2 regions of the Planococcus sp. ANT_H30 genome follow, and region 2 is predicted to be linked to the other one. Evidence: predicted binding sites of a transcription regulator. Region 2 holds the regulator's gene; the other holds the start of a gene.
The links. Region 2 encodes NrdR, which represses ribonucleotide reductase genes. Its sites were predicted from a motif close to AACACNATATATNGTGTT; they were not measured.

Region 1 (7,066 bases), 240 kb from region 2:
CATTGCGCTTTGAAGCCTGCCTTGCTTTATACGGCCAAGAATTGACTAAAGACATAACGCCACTAGAAGCCGGTATTAATTTTGTTGTGAAATTGAAAAAAGAGCAAGATTTTATTGGTAAAAAAGCATTGACTGTTCAAAAAGAAGCAGGAGTGCCACGTAAATTAGTAGGTATTGAAATGATTGACAAAGGCATTCCGCGTCATGGCTATACGGTATATGCAGGAGATCAAAAAATTGGCGAAGTGACAACTGGTACTCAATCGCCAACACTTAAGAAGAATATCGGGTTAGCGCTAGTTTCAAGTGACTATGCTGAACTCGGAATTGAATTAGAAGTTGAAATTCGCGGCAAACGACTAAAAGCAACAACAGTACAAACGCCATTTTATAAACGATCCAACTAAATTTAACTTGAAAAGGGGACAGCGCTCAATGAAACATCGCTATTTACCAATGACGGCTCAAGACGAAAAAGAAATGCTGGAAACGATCGGCATCAACTCAATCGATGAATTATTCTCGGACATTCCGGAAAACGTGCGCTTTAAAGGTGAATACAACATTAAGGCCGCCAAATCAGAATCTTCGTTAACGAAAGAATTGGCACAGCTTGCTGCTCAAAATGCTGATACGAACCGCTATGCGTCGTTTTTAGGTGCAGGCGTATATGACCATTACAAGCCAATTATTGTGGATCACGTCATTTCGCGCTCTGAGTTTTATACAGCATATACACCGTATCAGCCAGAAATCTCACAAGGGGAATTACAAGCTATTTTTGAGTTCCAAACAATGATTAGTGAATTGACGGGCATGGATATTGCTAATTCGTCTATGTATGACGGCGGTACAGCGCTTGCCGAAGCGGGTATGCTTGCTGCAGGACACACAAAGCGCAAGAAAATCCTTGTGTCACGTGCAGTTCATCCGGAATCACGTGACGTTGTCCGTACGTATGCTCTTGGTCAGTCGATTGAAGTTATTGAGATTCCATTAAAAGATGGTCATACAGATTTAGACGCATTACAAGAAATGATGGATGAAAACGTTGCAACAGTGATGATTCAATACCCGAACTTTTTCGGACAGGTTGAAAACTTGAAAGAAATTGAGCCGATTGTTCACGCATCAGGCGCATTACTAGCGGTTTCTTCAAATCCATTAGCGCTTGGTGCATTAACTTCACCAGGTCAACTTGGGGCAGATATCACAGTAGGAGACGCACAGCCTTTTGGTATTCCTGAAGCATACGGTGGACCTCATTGTGGCTATTTTGCTGTAACAAAAAAATTAATGCGTAAAGTTCCAGGCCGTTTGGTCGGTGAAACAACAGACGAAGAAGGTCGTCGTGGCTTTGTTTTAACATTGCAGGCACGTGAACAGCATATTCGTCGTGATAAAGCGACATCAAATATTTGTTCAAACCAAGCGTTAAACGCATTAGCGGCTTCTGTTGCTATGACCGCACTTGGCAAAGTGGGGACGCAAGAAATTGCAAAACAAAATATCACAAAGACACATTATATGAAACAACAATTGAAAAAAGCAGGTCTTGAAATTGCATTTGAAGGCGCACACTTTAACGAAGTCGTTGTTAAAACTGAAGAACCTGTTAAGCAGTTAAATGACCGCTTATTTGAAAAAGGCATGATCGGAGGCTATGACCTTGGGCTCAGCTTTGATGAATTTCAAGATCATATGCTAGTTGCGGTTACGGAACAACGAACTAAAGAAGAGATTGATGCATTCGTACAGGAAATTGCTGCAAAAGTGAAGGAAGCGGGGGCTACTCATGCATAAAGATAACCAGGCGTTAATTTTTGAACTGACTAAAGAAGGCCGCGTTGGTTATAGCTTGCCAACACTTGATGTACCTGAAATTGACTTGAGCGAATTATTACCGAACGATTTAATTCGGACACAAGCAGCAGAACTACCGGAAGTGTCAGAACTGGATATTATGCGTCACTATACAGCGCTATCGAACCGTAACCACGGGGTGGATTCTGGATTTTATCCACTAGGATCTTGCACAATGAAATACAATCCGAAAATCAACGAAACTGTCGCTCGTTACCCAGGATTTGCTAATATTCATCCATTACAAGATGAGAAAACTGTTCAAGGTGCTCTTGCGTTGATGTTTGATCTTCAAGAGCATCTAAAAGAAATTACGGGTATGGATGAAGTTACTTTGCAGCCTGCTGCAGGTGCGCATGGTGAGTGGACAGGATTAATGATGATTCGGGCTTATCACGAAGCACGTGGGGATTTTAAACGCACAAAAGTTATTGTTCCAGATTCAGCGCACGGCACAAACCCGGCGTCAGCAACTGTTGCCGGATTCGAAACCGTAACGGTAAAATCTAGTGATAAAGGTCTCGTAGATTTGGAAGACTTGAAGCGCGTTGTTGGAGATGACACAGCGGCATTGATGCTGACAAATCCGAATACGCTTGGCTTGTTTGAAGAACAGATTTTGGAAATGGCAGCTATTATTCACGAAGTCGGCGGTAAGCTTTATTATGACGGCGCTAACTTGAATGCAGTTATGTCAAAAGCACGTCCAGGAGACATGGGCTTTGACGTGGTTCACTTGAATTTACACAAAACCTTCACAGGACCCCACGGTGGTGGTGGACCTGGATCTGGCCCAGTTGGTGTGAAAAATGACTTGTTGCCATACTTACCAAAACCAGTATTAGTGAAAAAAGACGACGCTTATACGTTCGATTATGACCGTCCAGATTCAATCGGCCGTGTTAAGCCGTTCTACGGAAATTTCGGAATCAATGTGCGTGCTTATACGTATATTCGTTCTATGGGACCAGACGGCCTGAAGGCTGTAACAGAATACGCGGTATTAAATGCCAACTACATGATGCGCAGATTGCAGCCGCATTTTGATTTGCCATACGACCGTCATTGCAAGCATGAATTTGTTTTAAGTGGTCGTCGTCAAAAGAAACTGGGTGTTCGCACATTGGATATGGCGAAACGCTTACTTGACTTTGGCTATCACCCACCAACAATCTACTTCCCGTTAAATGTTGAAGAAGGCATGATGATCGAACCAACCGAAACAGAATCGAAAGAAACATTGGATGCTTTTATAGACGCGATGATTCAAATTGCGAAAGAAGTAGAAGAAAATCCAGAAATCGTTCAAAATGCACCACATACGACGGTGATCAATCGTTTGGACGAGACAAAAGCAGCACGTCATCCTGTGCTTCGCTACACGAAAGTCGAGTAAATTTTAAAAAGAAGGGGGTGTCTTAAAAGGTCATGAAAAACGACTTTTTGAGTACACCCCCTTTTTCCTGCTGAAGAACAGTGTGTCAGCCGTTTGTTGTCTCACCCAGTCGAACCGTTTGCATTGTCATTAGCCATGTTGACTCTAAAAAGAAAAAAAGCGTTCATTTCTATAAAATGGAAGAAAAAGTAGCACTTTCAGATAGATTGATGACAAATGTAAAATCAACGTAGAAAGTGCCTTCGGTCCTATCAAAAGCAATCGTCAATTCTGGAGATCTCATCTAAAAAATCCAGCAAAGTCGAAATCACCTTTAAGTCCAGTTGATAGGATTCAACTTGCCCTTGAACCATCTGCACAAATGCTTCGCACCCTTTTTCATCTACTGCTGATGATTGTTTCGTAACGTTTGGAATAGCGGTCGCAATTAGCACCGTAATACTCATCATATCCGAAGGTGATTTTAAAAACCGGCAGAGACTTAGGAGTCATCCCTTTCTTTGCTTCTGACTATATAAGGTACAATCCCTTAAATAATTGCCTGGCCGATGGGTGAGCTGCTTTCACAGCATATCCTCGTCAATACCTGTAATAAATATAAAAAGGCCTTCCAGCGACGTGGAAGGCCTTTTTAATGATTAGACTTTGGCTTTTATTTTGCCAGTCCATTGTTTGAATCCGCCTTGCAATTGGAACAATTGGTTATAGCCTTTTTTCTTTAGGAAAATGGCGACCCGTCCGCTGCGAGCTCCGTTCTGGTCGTATAAGTAGACCGGCTTGTCTTCGCGAATTTCCTTATAACGCTGGCGCAATTGTGATTGCGGAATATTGCGAGCTCCAAGGATATGACCTGCTGCAAAATCTTTTGGCTCGCGCACGTCGATTAATTGAGCTTTGCGGTAGCCTTCAATAAACTGTTCCTGTGTCAAGTTAGTGACAGTTTTTTTAATGCGAAAATAAGTAATCACCGCGTAAATGATGATGGCTAACAGTATTGCGATCGTAATATACAAAAATTCCAATGGTCTTGCCCCTTTCTACTCTTCTTTTATTATAAGAGAAGAGATGACGGATATTCAATGCCAATGTTACACTAATTATCGGAAATAGGAGGCGATCTTGTGAATTATCCGAAATGGGTTTTTATAAATTCAGGTGCGGGCACCCCTTCTTTTAATATGGCGCTCGATGAATCCTTGCTGACTTGGCATAGTGAAGGGCTTATTCCGCCGATCATTCGTTTTTATGGTTGGCAACCGGCAGCTCTTTCAATTGGTTACTTTCAAAAAGTAGAAAAGGAAATTGATATGGATGTTGTTAACCGATTAGGACTTGGTTTTGTGCGCCGTCCAACAGGGGGCAGAGGTGTACTTCATGAACATGAACTTACATACAGTATCATCGTCAGCGAAGATTATCCACAGATGCCAGAAACTGTTACAGAAGCTTATCGTGTACTGAGCGAAGGGTTATTGGAAGGCTTTAAAAACTTAGGGCTCGATGCTTATTTTTCGGTACCGGATACAGCTGAGAAGCGCGCTGACTTAAAAAAACCAAAATCTGCAGTTTGTTTTGATACGCCGAGCTGGTATGAGATGGTCGTCGAAGGTAAAAAAGTGGCAGGAAGTGCACAAACACGTCAAAAAGGTGTTATTCTACAGCATGGTGCGATTTTAATTGATTTGGATGCCGAGAAACTGTTATCTGTTTTCAAATTTCCGAGTGAAGAAGCAAAAGAGCGCATGCGCATGAAGATACCTGAAAAAGCAGTGTCGATTAATTCACTACGAAAAACGCCAGCAACTGCTGAAGAATGCATTGCTGCCTTTAAAAAAGGGTTTGAGCAAGCTTTGTCTATCGATTTAGAGCCCTATGTGTTGACTGAGCAACAATTAGCAGAAGTCAAGGCTTTAGAGGAAAAAAAATACGCGAATCACGAGTGGAATTTCCGAGTGTGAGGTCTTTTGGCTCATTTTACCGAATTTAAAAGCTCGAAACCTTGGTAAATATAGCTTTATAAACTAACAGAATTCTATAAAAAAAACTTGTTATTGAAAATAAGTTTCAACATGTAGTATGATGGGAATCGAAGTAATACTATATATAGTATCCGACTCCATATAACATAAAGGAGGAATTGTCAAATGGTTTCCGCCACACAACAATCCCAGTATTCATTAAATGCATCAGCTTTAAACGAAGATATCAAAACCTTTCCGCAAGTACATGCCATCACTTCAGATATGAAGTTAACGCACAAAGGTGTCTCGCGTCTTGTTATGATTGATCGTTACTCTTTCAAAGATACAGAGAAAAAAACGCTCAAAGCGGGAGATTTTGTTGTATTAACTGTTAAAGAAGATCCGAAATTCCCAGCTCGTGGGCTAGGTTACATCGTTTCGATTGATAAAACTACGAACAAAGCGAAAGTTTGGATTGAGGAAGATTACAGAAGTGCAATCGACAATCCAGAAGAACAAGTAGCAGGCATTGTCAATCGTCCGATCGACGTGATTGAAAAGCCAATGGAAGTGTACTACGAGCAAATTGCGAAACGCAATGCAACAGGTCTTGCCTCAGTAGAAACAACTTCTGAAAAACGTCAAGAATGGTTTGAGAAATTTTATCAGCAATTGGTTAGCTTGAAATTCATTCCAGCTGGACGTGTTCTTTACGGAGCAGGAGCGGATACAGATGTAACGTATTTCAATTGTTACGTAATGCCGTTTGTTGCGGATTCACGCGAAGGTATTTCGGATCACCGTAAACAAGTGATGGAAATTATGAGCCGCGGTGGCGGTGTTGGTACGAACGGTTCGACTCTTCGTCCACGGAATACATTAGCACGTGGAGTTAACGGCAAATCATCAGGTTCTGTATCTTGGTTAGATGATATCGCGAAATTAACCCATCTTGTTGAACAAGGTGGATCACGTCGCGGTGCGCAAATGATTATGCTTGCAGACTGGCATCCAGATATTGCGGAATTTATCATTTCAAAAATGCAAAACCCTCGTATTTTGCGTTATTTGATCGAAAACACGCAAGATGAGACGATTAAAAAACTGGCTCATGATAAATTGAAATTCAAACCGTTAACAGCCCAAGAAGAAGCGATGTTCCAAGGAATTCTGAACTACCGCACAATTCCTGGCATGGGCGGATTTAATGAAAAAATCATGCGTGATGCCGACACGAAGTTACGTGACGGTGGAACGTACTCTGTTCATAATGAAGAATTCTTAACCGGTGCAAATATTTCCGTTACGCTAACGAGTGATTTCATGACAGCTGTCGAAAATGATGCAGATTTTGATTTGCGTTTCCCAGCAGTCGAGTCGTACTCAAAAGAAGAAATGGCGATTTATAATGAGAAATGGCAAGAAGTGGGCGACGTTCGTGAATGGGAAAGTATGGGCCATGGTGTCCGCGTTTACCGTACGATGAAAGCTCGTGAGCTATGGAACTTGATCAATATTTGTGCGACATATTCAGCTGAACCAGGTATTTTCTTTATTGATAATGCCAATGAAAAAACCAATGCTGCAGCATACGGTCAAAAAGTTGTTGCGACAAATCCTTGTGGTGAACAGCCGTTAGCACCTTATTCGGTTTGTAACTTGGCTGCGGTCAATTTGGCGCAATTTGCAGATCCAAAAACGAAAATGGTTGATTTTGAAAGCTTGAAAGAAACAGTTCGCGTCGGTGTCCGCATGCAAGATAATGTTATTGACGCAACGCCATACTTCCTCGAAGAAAACCAAGTACAAGCACTTGGTGAGCGCCGTGTAGGTCTTGGCGTTATGG
Region 2 (7,066 bases):
TTATTTCACAAGTTTTCCTGGCGTCAAAAGTTATATGACAACGATTGTGGCAGACGCAAAGCGTGATGGATTTGTCACGACATTGATGAACCGGAGACGCTATTTACCGGATATTACGAGTTCTAACTTTAATTTGCGCAGCTTTGCAGAGCGTACAGCGATGAATACGCCGATTCAAGGGAGTGCAGCAGATATTATTAAAAAAGCGATGATTGATATGGATGCAGCACTCGAGCGTGAAGGGATGCAAACGCGTATGCTGTTGCAAGTACACGATGAATTAATCTTTGAAGCACCACCTGAAGAATTGGAGAAACTGATGAAATTAGTACCTGAAGTAATGGAACATGCAGTGAAACTAATTGTGCCGTTAAAAGTAGACATCGCCAATGGTGCAACTTGGTACGATACTAAATGATCGGAGGGTAACGATATGCCTGAACTTCCAGAAGTAGAAGGTGTCGTTCGGCAGATCCGCCCTGTTTCTATTGGTAAAAAAATTGAGGCAGTAACGGTATCGGACATTATTCGCTTATCGAAAGCGAATGGCAAAGAAGCAATCATTAAGCGGATGGAAGCCGACCGTTTTGTTGATAGCTTAACAGGAGCGCAAATTGTCCGTGTCGAGCGACGCAGCAAATATATTTACTTTACATTGCGAAAAGACCATGAATTTTTATTAGTTAATCATTTGGGAATGTCAGGAGCTTGGTTTTACGTCGACCAGCTTCAGTCTATTCCGGAAGATAAATTCCGGAGACACGTTCATGTTATTTTGACGTTGAGCGATGGCAACTTACTAGCGTTTTCGGATATTCGTCGTTTTGGGGAAATGAGGGTATTGCAAGAAGAGGCAGAATTCCCTCCTTTACTGCTGATGGCACCGGAGCCTTTTGAGCCAGGTGCACGAGAACATTTTTTGGCGATGGCTGAGAGTGCTAAATACCAAAACAAAGCAATCAAAGAACTTATTATGGACGGCCAAATTATTTCGGGCTGCGGTAACATTTATGCAACAGAAGCCCTTTTCAAAACGAAAATACATCCCAAACGAGCGGCTAGGCGCATTAGTCGGAGACGAAAAGTAGAACTATTTGAGTCAATTGTTGCTATTTTGCTAGAAAGCATAGAAGCAGGCGGAAGTACGATTTCGGATTACCGCAACATCAATGGTGAATCAGGCAGCATGCAAGATCGTTTTGGTATGTATGGAAAAAAACAGTGTATGGTTTGTGGCACGATGACGAAGACGCTGAAAATCGGAGGTCGGGCATCTGTATATTGCCCAACTTGCCAGAAATGAGGATGAATAATGATCATTGGATTGACAGGTAGCATTGCCAGTGGAAAAAGTACCGTATCCGAAATGTTAAAAAATTTAGGCTATCCGATTATTGATGCGGATCTTGTCGCGCGGTTAGTAGTAGAACCAGGTTCTGACACCTTAGGACAAATCGCTTTAGCATTTGGCGATGAGATACTGCGCGAAGACGGAACGATGGACCGTGCAAAACTAGGCGAAATCATTTTTAACGATCCGGCAAGTCGCAAAATATTGAACGATATTATTCATCCGGCAATTCGTCAGGAAATGCTCCGACAGCGGCAGGATTTTTTGGCGCAAGGATTCAAGACCATCATCATGGATATTCCGTTATTATTTGAGAGCCGCCTACAGCACTTGGTCGATAAAATTTTAGTCGTCAGTGTTACCGAAAAAAATCAATTTACTCGGCTAGTGGAACGCAACAACTTTACTGAAAAAGAGGCGCGAGCACGTATTAGTTCACAACTGCCAATGTCTGTAAAAGAAGATGGAGCGGATGCGGTTATCTACAATAACGGTACATTGAACGAGACGGAAAGCCAATTAAATCGAATTTTAGCAAATTGGCAAACCAGCCTTGAAAAAGAATAAAAGATATGTAATTTTAAAGGTTCTCTAAATAGGTGATTGTGTTATACTATATAAGAAATTAAAAATATGAGTATAACTTAATTACAAACGGAGGATTCCTACATGACAGTTTCTATTGCAATTAACGGATTTGGCCGTATTGGCCGTATGGTTTTCAGACAGGCGATATTGATGGATGATGTTAAAATAACAGCAATCAACGCTTCGTATCCAGCTGAGACCCTGGCGCATTTGATTAAGTATGACACAAATCACGGTACCTTTACGGGTGACGTATCTTCAGAAGAAGATGCTTTAATTGTTAATGGAAAACGGGTTCAATTGGTAAGTGAGCGCGATCCACTGAATTTGCCATGGAAAGAAATGGGCATTGATATCGTTATCGAAGCAACTGGGAAATTCAATTCACGTGAAAAAGCAGCGCTGCATTTAGAAGCAGGAGCTAAAAAAGTGATTTTGACAGCGCCTGGAAAAAAAGAAGATATCACAATCGTTATGGGAGTTAATGATGACAAACTAGACATTGATAAGCATGATATCATTTCCAACGCTAGCTGTACGACCAATTGTCTAGCGCCTGTTGTAAAAGTGCTGAATGATACATTTGGAATTGAAAATGGCTTGATGACGACCATCCATTCTTACACAAACGACCAGCAGAACTTAGATAACCCGCACAAAGATCTTCGGCGCGCGCGTGCTTGTGCACAATCCATTATTCCAACTTCTACGGGTGCTGCGAAAGCGCTATCATTGGTGTTGCCTGAGATGGAAGGGAAACTTCATGGTATGGCATTACGAGTGCCAACTCCAAATGTATCCTTAGTCGATTTAGTTGTTGACTTGAACACAGCAGTGACAATTGAAGAAGTTAATAGAGCTTTCAAGGAAGCTTCTGAAAATAGCTTAGAAGGAATTTTGAGCTTGACGATGGAACCATTGGTTTCTGTTGATTTTAATAGCAATTCAGATTCGGCAATTGTTGATGGATTATCGACGATGGTTATTGGCGATCGCAAAGTAAAAGTTTTGGCATGGTACGATAACGAGTGGGGCTATTCAGCACGTGTAATCGACTTGACTAAAAAAGTTGCCAATGCGATGGTTCTTGTTTCTAAATAAGCCTGAATGCCCTGTTCTCTAGTTTTTTTAAAAGAGAAACAGGGTTTTTCTCTGCCTATGTGATCGTAAAAATTCTGAATCAATAAGATATTATTATTGCATTTGCGATAAATACGTTTTATACTATGAATCGTAGTTGAAAAATGGCTACCACTTCTGAATTTCCATCATGTAACTCGGAATTAGGAGCGTAAGATTTTTATTCACATGACTGCTTAAAGGGTTAGGACCTCTTTGGACTAACTTTCCCCCGTGGTAGTCAACTTTGAATATTTTGCGCAAAAACCAAAATGATATCAAAGGGGGAAAACGAACCATGGAAACGATGGGACGTCACGTAATTGCAGAACTTTGGCAGTGTGATTTTGACAAATTAAACGATATGGATTTTATCGAACAAACTTTTGTTGATGCAGCACTCAAATCTGGAGCTGAAGTAAGAGAGGTAGCTTTTCATAAATTCGCACCACAAGGTGTTAGCGGAGTTGTGATTATCTCAGAATCTCACTTAACTATTCACAGTTTTCCAGAACACGGCTATGCGAGTGTAGATGTTTACACTTGCGGCGATTTAGATCCGACTATTGCAGCGGAATATATCGCAGACGCACTAGGTTCAACATCACGCGAACTTGTAGAAATACCACGCGGTATGGGACCAGTAAGTGTTGAGAAATCCAAAGTTTCAGTAACAGCATAATCCATTTAACCAAAAACACGTAAGCAGGGGATGAAATCCTCTGCTTTTTCTATTTTTTCAATGATTTTTTGTTATACTAGATACACGAGATAGAGAAGTTAGGGAGATGTAAAAATGAAATGTCCAGCTTGCCAACATAACGGCACACGTGTTGTCGATTCGCGGCCAATAGACGAAATGAAATCCATCAGAAGGCGAAGAGAATGTGAGTCTTGCGGTTATCGCTTTACGACATTTGAAAAAGTGGAAGAAATGCCACTGATTGTTGTCAAAAAAGATGGCTCGCGTGAAGAGTTCAGCCGTGAAAAAGTTTTGCGTGGCGTTATTCGCGCATGTGAAAAACGGCCGGTATCTCTAGAAGTGTTAGAAGAAGTCGTCTTTACGATTGAGAAAGACCTTCGCCGTGCGGGTAACCCAGAAGTGAAATCTGAAGAAGTCGGAGAATTGGTCATGAATCGACTAGCAACAATCGACGAAGTAGCATATGTTCGCTTTGCTTCAGTGTATCGCCAATTTAAAGACATCACTGTTTTTATTGATGAACTCAAGGATTTGCTAAATAAAACTCCGGAAGACAAGAAAATCGATTAAGGCGGTGACTTATGACTGCATATTATAAAGAGTTGCAGCCTGCTGATCCATTTCGAATTCGCTTACCTTATCCGTTTTCAAATTACGATCGGCAACTTCTAACATTGCTCTATCAACCTATGATTGGTGCGGAAGCCATTGCATTGTATTTAACTTTATGGGCTGAAGGAGAAGCGACTAGTGAAGAGTCGAGTCATTATACATTGATGAATATGTTGGGGAATTCTATTTCGAAAATATTTGACGCTAGAATCCAGTTAGAAGCAATTGGATTGCTTAGAACGTATAAAAATCAAAGCAGTGAGCGTTCTTTCATCTATGAACTGTGTCCGCCACTCGATCCAAAAACGTTTTTTATGGATCCGTTATTGTCTATGTTTTTATTTAGTAAAATTGGTGAAACGTCTTACCGAAAAGTTCGTAAACGTTTTGCCATCGAAACGGAGATTCCGACTGATTACGAAGAAGTGTCAAGAACCTTTACCGATATTTTTCAACCAGTTCATGCCAAAGCAGGCTATCCCGCTAAGAAAAAAGATTTACAAGAACGAAAAAATGGGGGATACAGCACGGAATCAGATTTTGACTTTGGTTTATTGCAACAAGGGCTTTCCGAGCAATTAGTTCCCAAACGTGTATTAACGGGCAGCATAAAAGCCTATATTGCCAAATTGGCTTTTTTGTATAGTTGGGACCCGCTTGAAATGCAAACAGTTGTCTTAATGGCGATTGATGACAATTACAAATTGACGACTGATCTTTTAAAAAAAGCAGCAACCGAGCATTACAAAATGAAAGTGTCCACTACAGCGCCGCAACTGGTTCCTGTACATAAAGCAACAGAACCTGTTGAAGCAACAGACGAAACGTCAAAAACAAAAGAAGATGAGTTATTGGTTTATTTAGAGACTGCAGCTCCTATCCAAGTACTGAGAGATATTGCGGATGGTCACGAACCGTTGCCGTCAGATGTGGAACTAGCAAACCAATTAGTCACTTTCCACAAGATGGAGACAGCGGTTGTAAATGTATTGCTTCACTATGTGTTGCTACGAACCGATATGAAGCTAACCAAAGCATATGTGGAGAAAATCGCTTCGCACTGGCTACGCAAGAATATTACAACCGCAAAAGATGCAATGGAAATTGCCCGTGTCGAGCACACGCAGTATATGAAGTGGAAGTCTGAAGGCTCGCTAACGACTATCGCCAAACCATTCACAGGCAATCAAAAGCCGCTGCGTGAAGAACGATTGCCGGAATGGTTCCATAAAAAAGACGATGTACCTGTTGCTAAAGCAGAGCCAAGAAACGAAAGCTTAGAAGTAGAAAAACAAAAACTTCTTGCGAAACTTGCGCTGAAGAAAGGAAAAGGTGGTTAAATGGAACCGATTAGCGAAACCTTAAAACGTGTAGTCAATGCCCCTGCTTTTTCTGAGCGTTATGGTGAAATGCGTAAAGAAGTATTGGCGCATGCAGGAGTTCAAAAATTCTTGGAAAATCATGCAGATGAAATTGACGCACCTACTATTGATAGAGGGCTTCACAAGTTATACGAATACATCGACCAATCCCATGATTGCAACAAATGCCCTAGCTTGGATGGCTGTATTAATCATTTAAAAGGTTTTGAGCCGAATCTTGTATTAGAACGTGGAACTATCGGGATTTCGTATACAAAATGTCGCTCAAAGGATATTCACGACAACAAACGCCATGCATCTTCTTTAATCCATAGCATGTATATGCCAAAAGAAGTGATGCAAGCGACACTGGACGGCTTTGAATTAGATGACAGTCGCATGGAAGCGTTTCGAGCGGTTGGTGATTTCCTCGATCAAGCAACGGGTCCTGACAATTTACCTGAGAAAGGATTGTATCTTTATGGACAATTCGGTATTGGGAAATCGTACTTATTGAGCGCAGTGGCCAATGAACTGGCTGAGATCAATGTGAAATCTGTGTTGGTGTTCGTTCCAGAATTTATGCGAGAAATGAAACAGGCGATTGGTGATCAAACATTGCAGGAAAAAGTGGATTATGTGAAAAAAGCAGACGTCTTGATGCTAGATGACATTGGAGCTGAAGCAATGTCAAGCTGGACACGAGACGAGGTACTTGGAACAATTCTCCATTACCGGATGTCTGAAAAACTGCCAACATTTATGTCGTCAAACTTTAGCTATACCGAGCTGGAGTACCATTTAACCTATTCGCAGCGCGGAGAAAAAGAAGATTTAAAAGCGGCGCGCATTATGGAACGAATTCGTGCATTAACGAGTCCAGTTAAACTTGATGGACGCAATCGAAGAAATTAAGTGCGAGAACTATTGCCTTTTGGAACAATTCGGTTTATAGTAATAACAATCGAACCAAGATTTTACATGCCTTGACAAGGACATGAGCGGAATTTACGACTTTCAGAGAGAGAAGCATAGGCTGTGAGCTTCTTAAGTATCGTTTTTTCGCTTACCCCCTTTGAGCAGCAGCTGTGAACAGTTTTTTAGTAGCAGCTGACGGTACCGGCCCGTTAGCCGATGCAGAGCTTCATTTTGAATGGTTTCAGCTGTTCAAAATAGAAGAAGGGTGGAACCGCGAGCTAAAGCTTCGTCCCTTTTGGGATGGGGCTTTTTTCTGTGGAAAAAAAGAAAAGCGGAGATGGCCGTTTTGCTCTGACGGGCATAAGGTGGACTTCCGAAGCGGCGCTTTTGCCGCACAGGAAGGACAGTTTATGA

Region 1: FQ085_RS06400 (vitamin B12-dependent ribonucleotide reductase) is a predicted target of NrdR. The motif match lies at 5,353-5,370, and genes of this name have one in related genera.

The regions. Positions count from the first base shown of each region.
Region 1 covers NZ_VOBJ01000002.1:112,417-119,482, reverse strand. The annotation lists gene gcvT (glycine cleavage system aminomethyltransferase GcvT) at 1-407, shown strand, start outside; gene gcvPA (aminomethyl-transferring glycine dehydrogenase subunit GcvPA) at 436-1,803, shown strand; gene gcvPB (aminomethyl-transferring glycine dehydrogenase subunit GcvPB) at 1,796-3,259, shown strand; gene FQ085_RS06415 (hypothetical protein) at 3,511-3,693, opposite strand; gene FQ085_RS06410 (rhodanese-like domain-containing protein) at 3,898-4,281, opposite strand; gene FQ085_RS06405 (lipoate--protein ligase family protein) at 4,438-5,217, shown strand; gene FQ085_RS06400 (vitamin B12-dependent ribonucleotide reductase) at 5,404-7,066, shown strand, end outside.
Region 2 covers NZ_VOBJ01000002.1:353,118-360,183, reverse strand. The annotation lists gene polA (DNA polymerase I) at 1-418, shown strand, start outside; gene mutM (bifunctional DNA-formamidopyrimidine glycosylase/DNA-(apurinic or apyrimidinic site) lyase) at 434-1,303, shown strand; gene coaE (dephospho-CoA kinase) at 1,313-1,918, shown strand; gene FQ085_RS07685 (glyceraldehyde-3-phosphate dehydrogenase) at 2,021-3,040, shown strand; gene speD (adenosylmethionine decarboxylase) at 3,357-3,740, shown strand; gene nrdR (transcriptional regulator NrdR) at 3,855-4,331, shown strand; gene FQ085_RS07670 (replication initiation and membrane attachment family protein) at 4,343-5,713, shown strand; gene dnaI (primosomal protein DnaI) at 5,714-6,649, shown strand; T-box leader at 6,712-6,949, shown strand.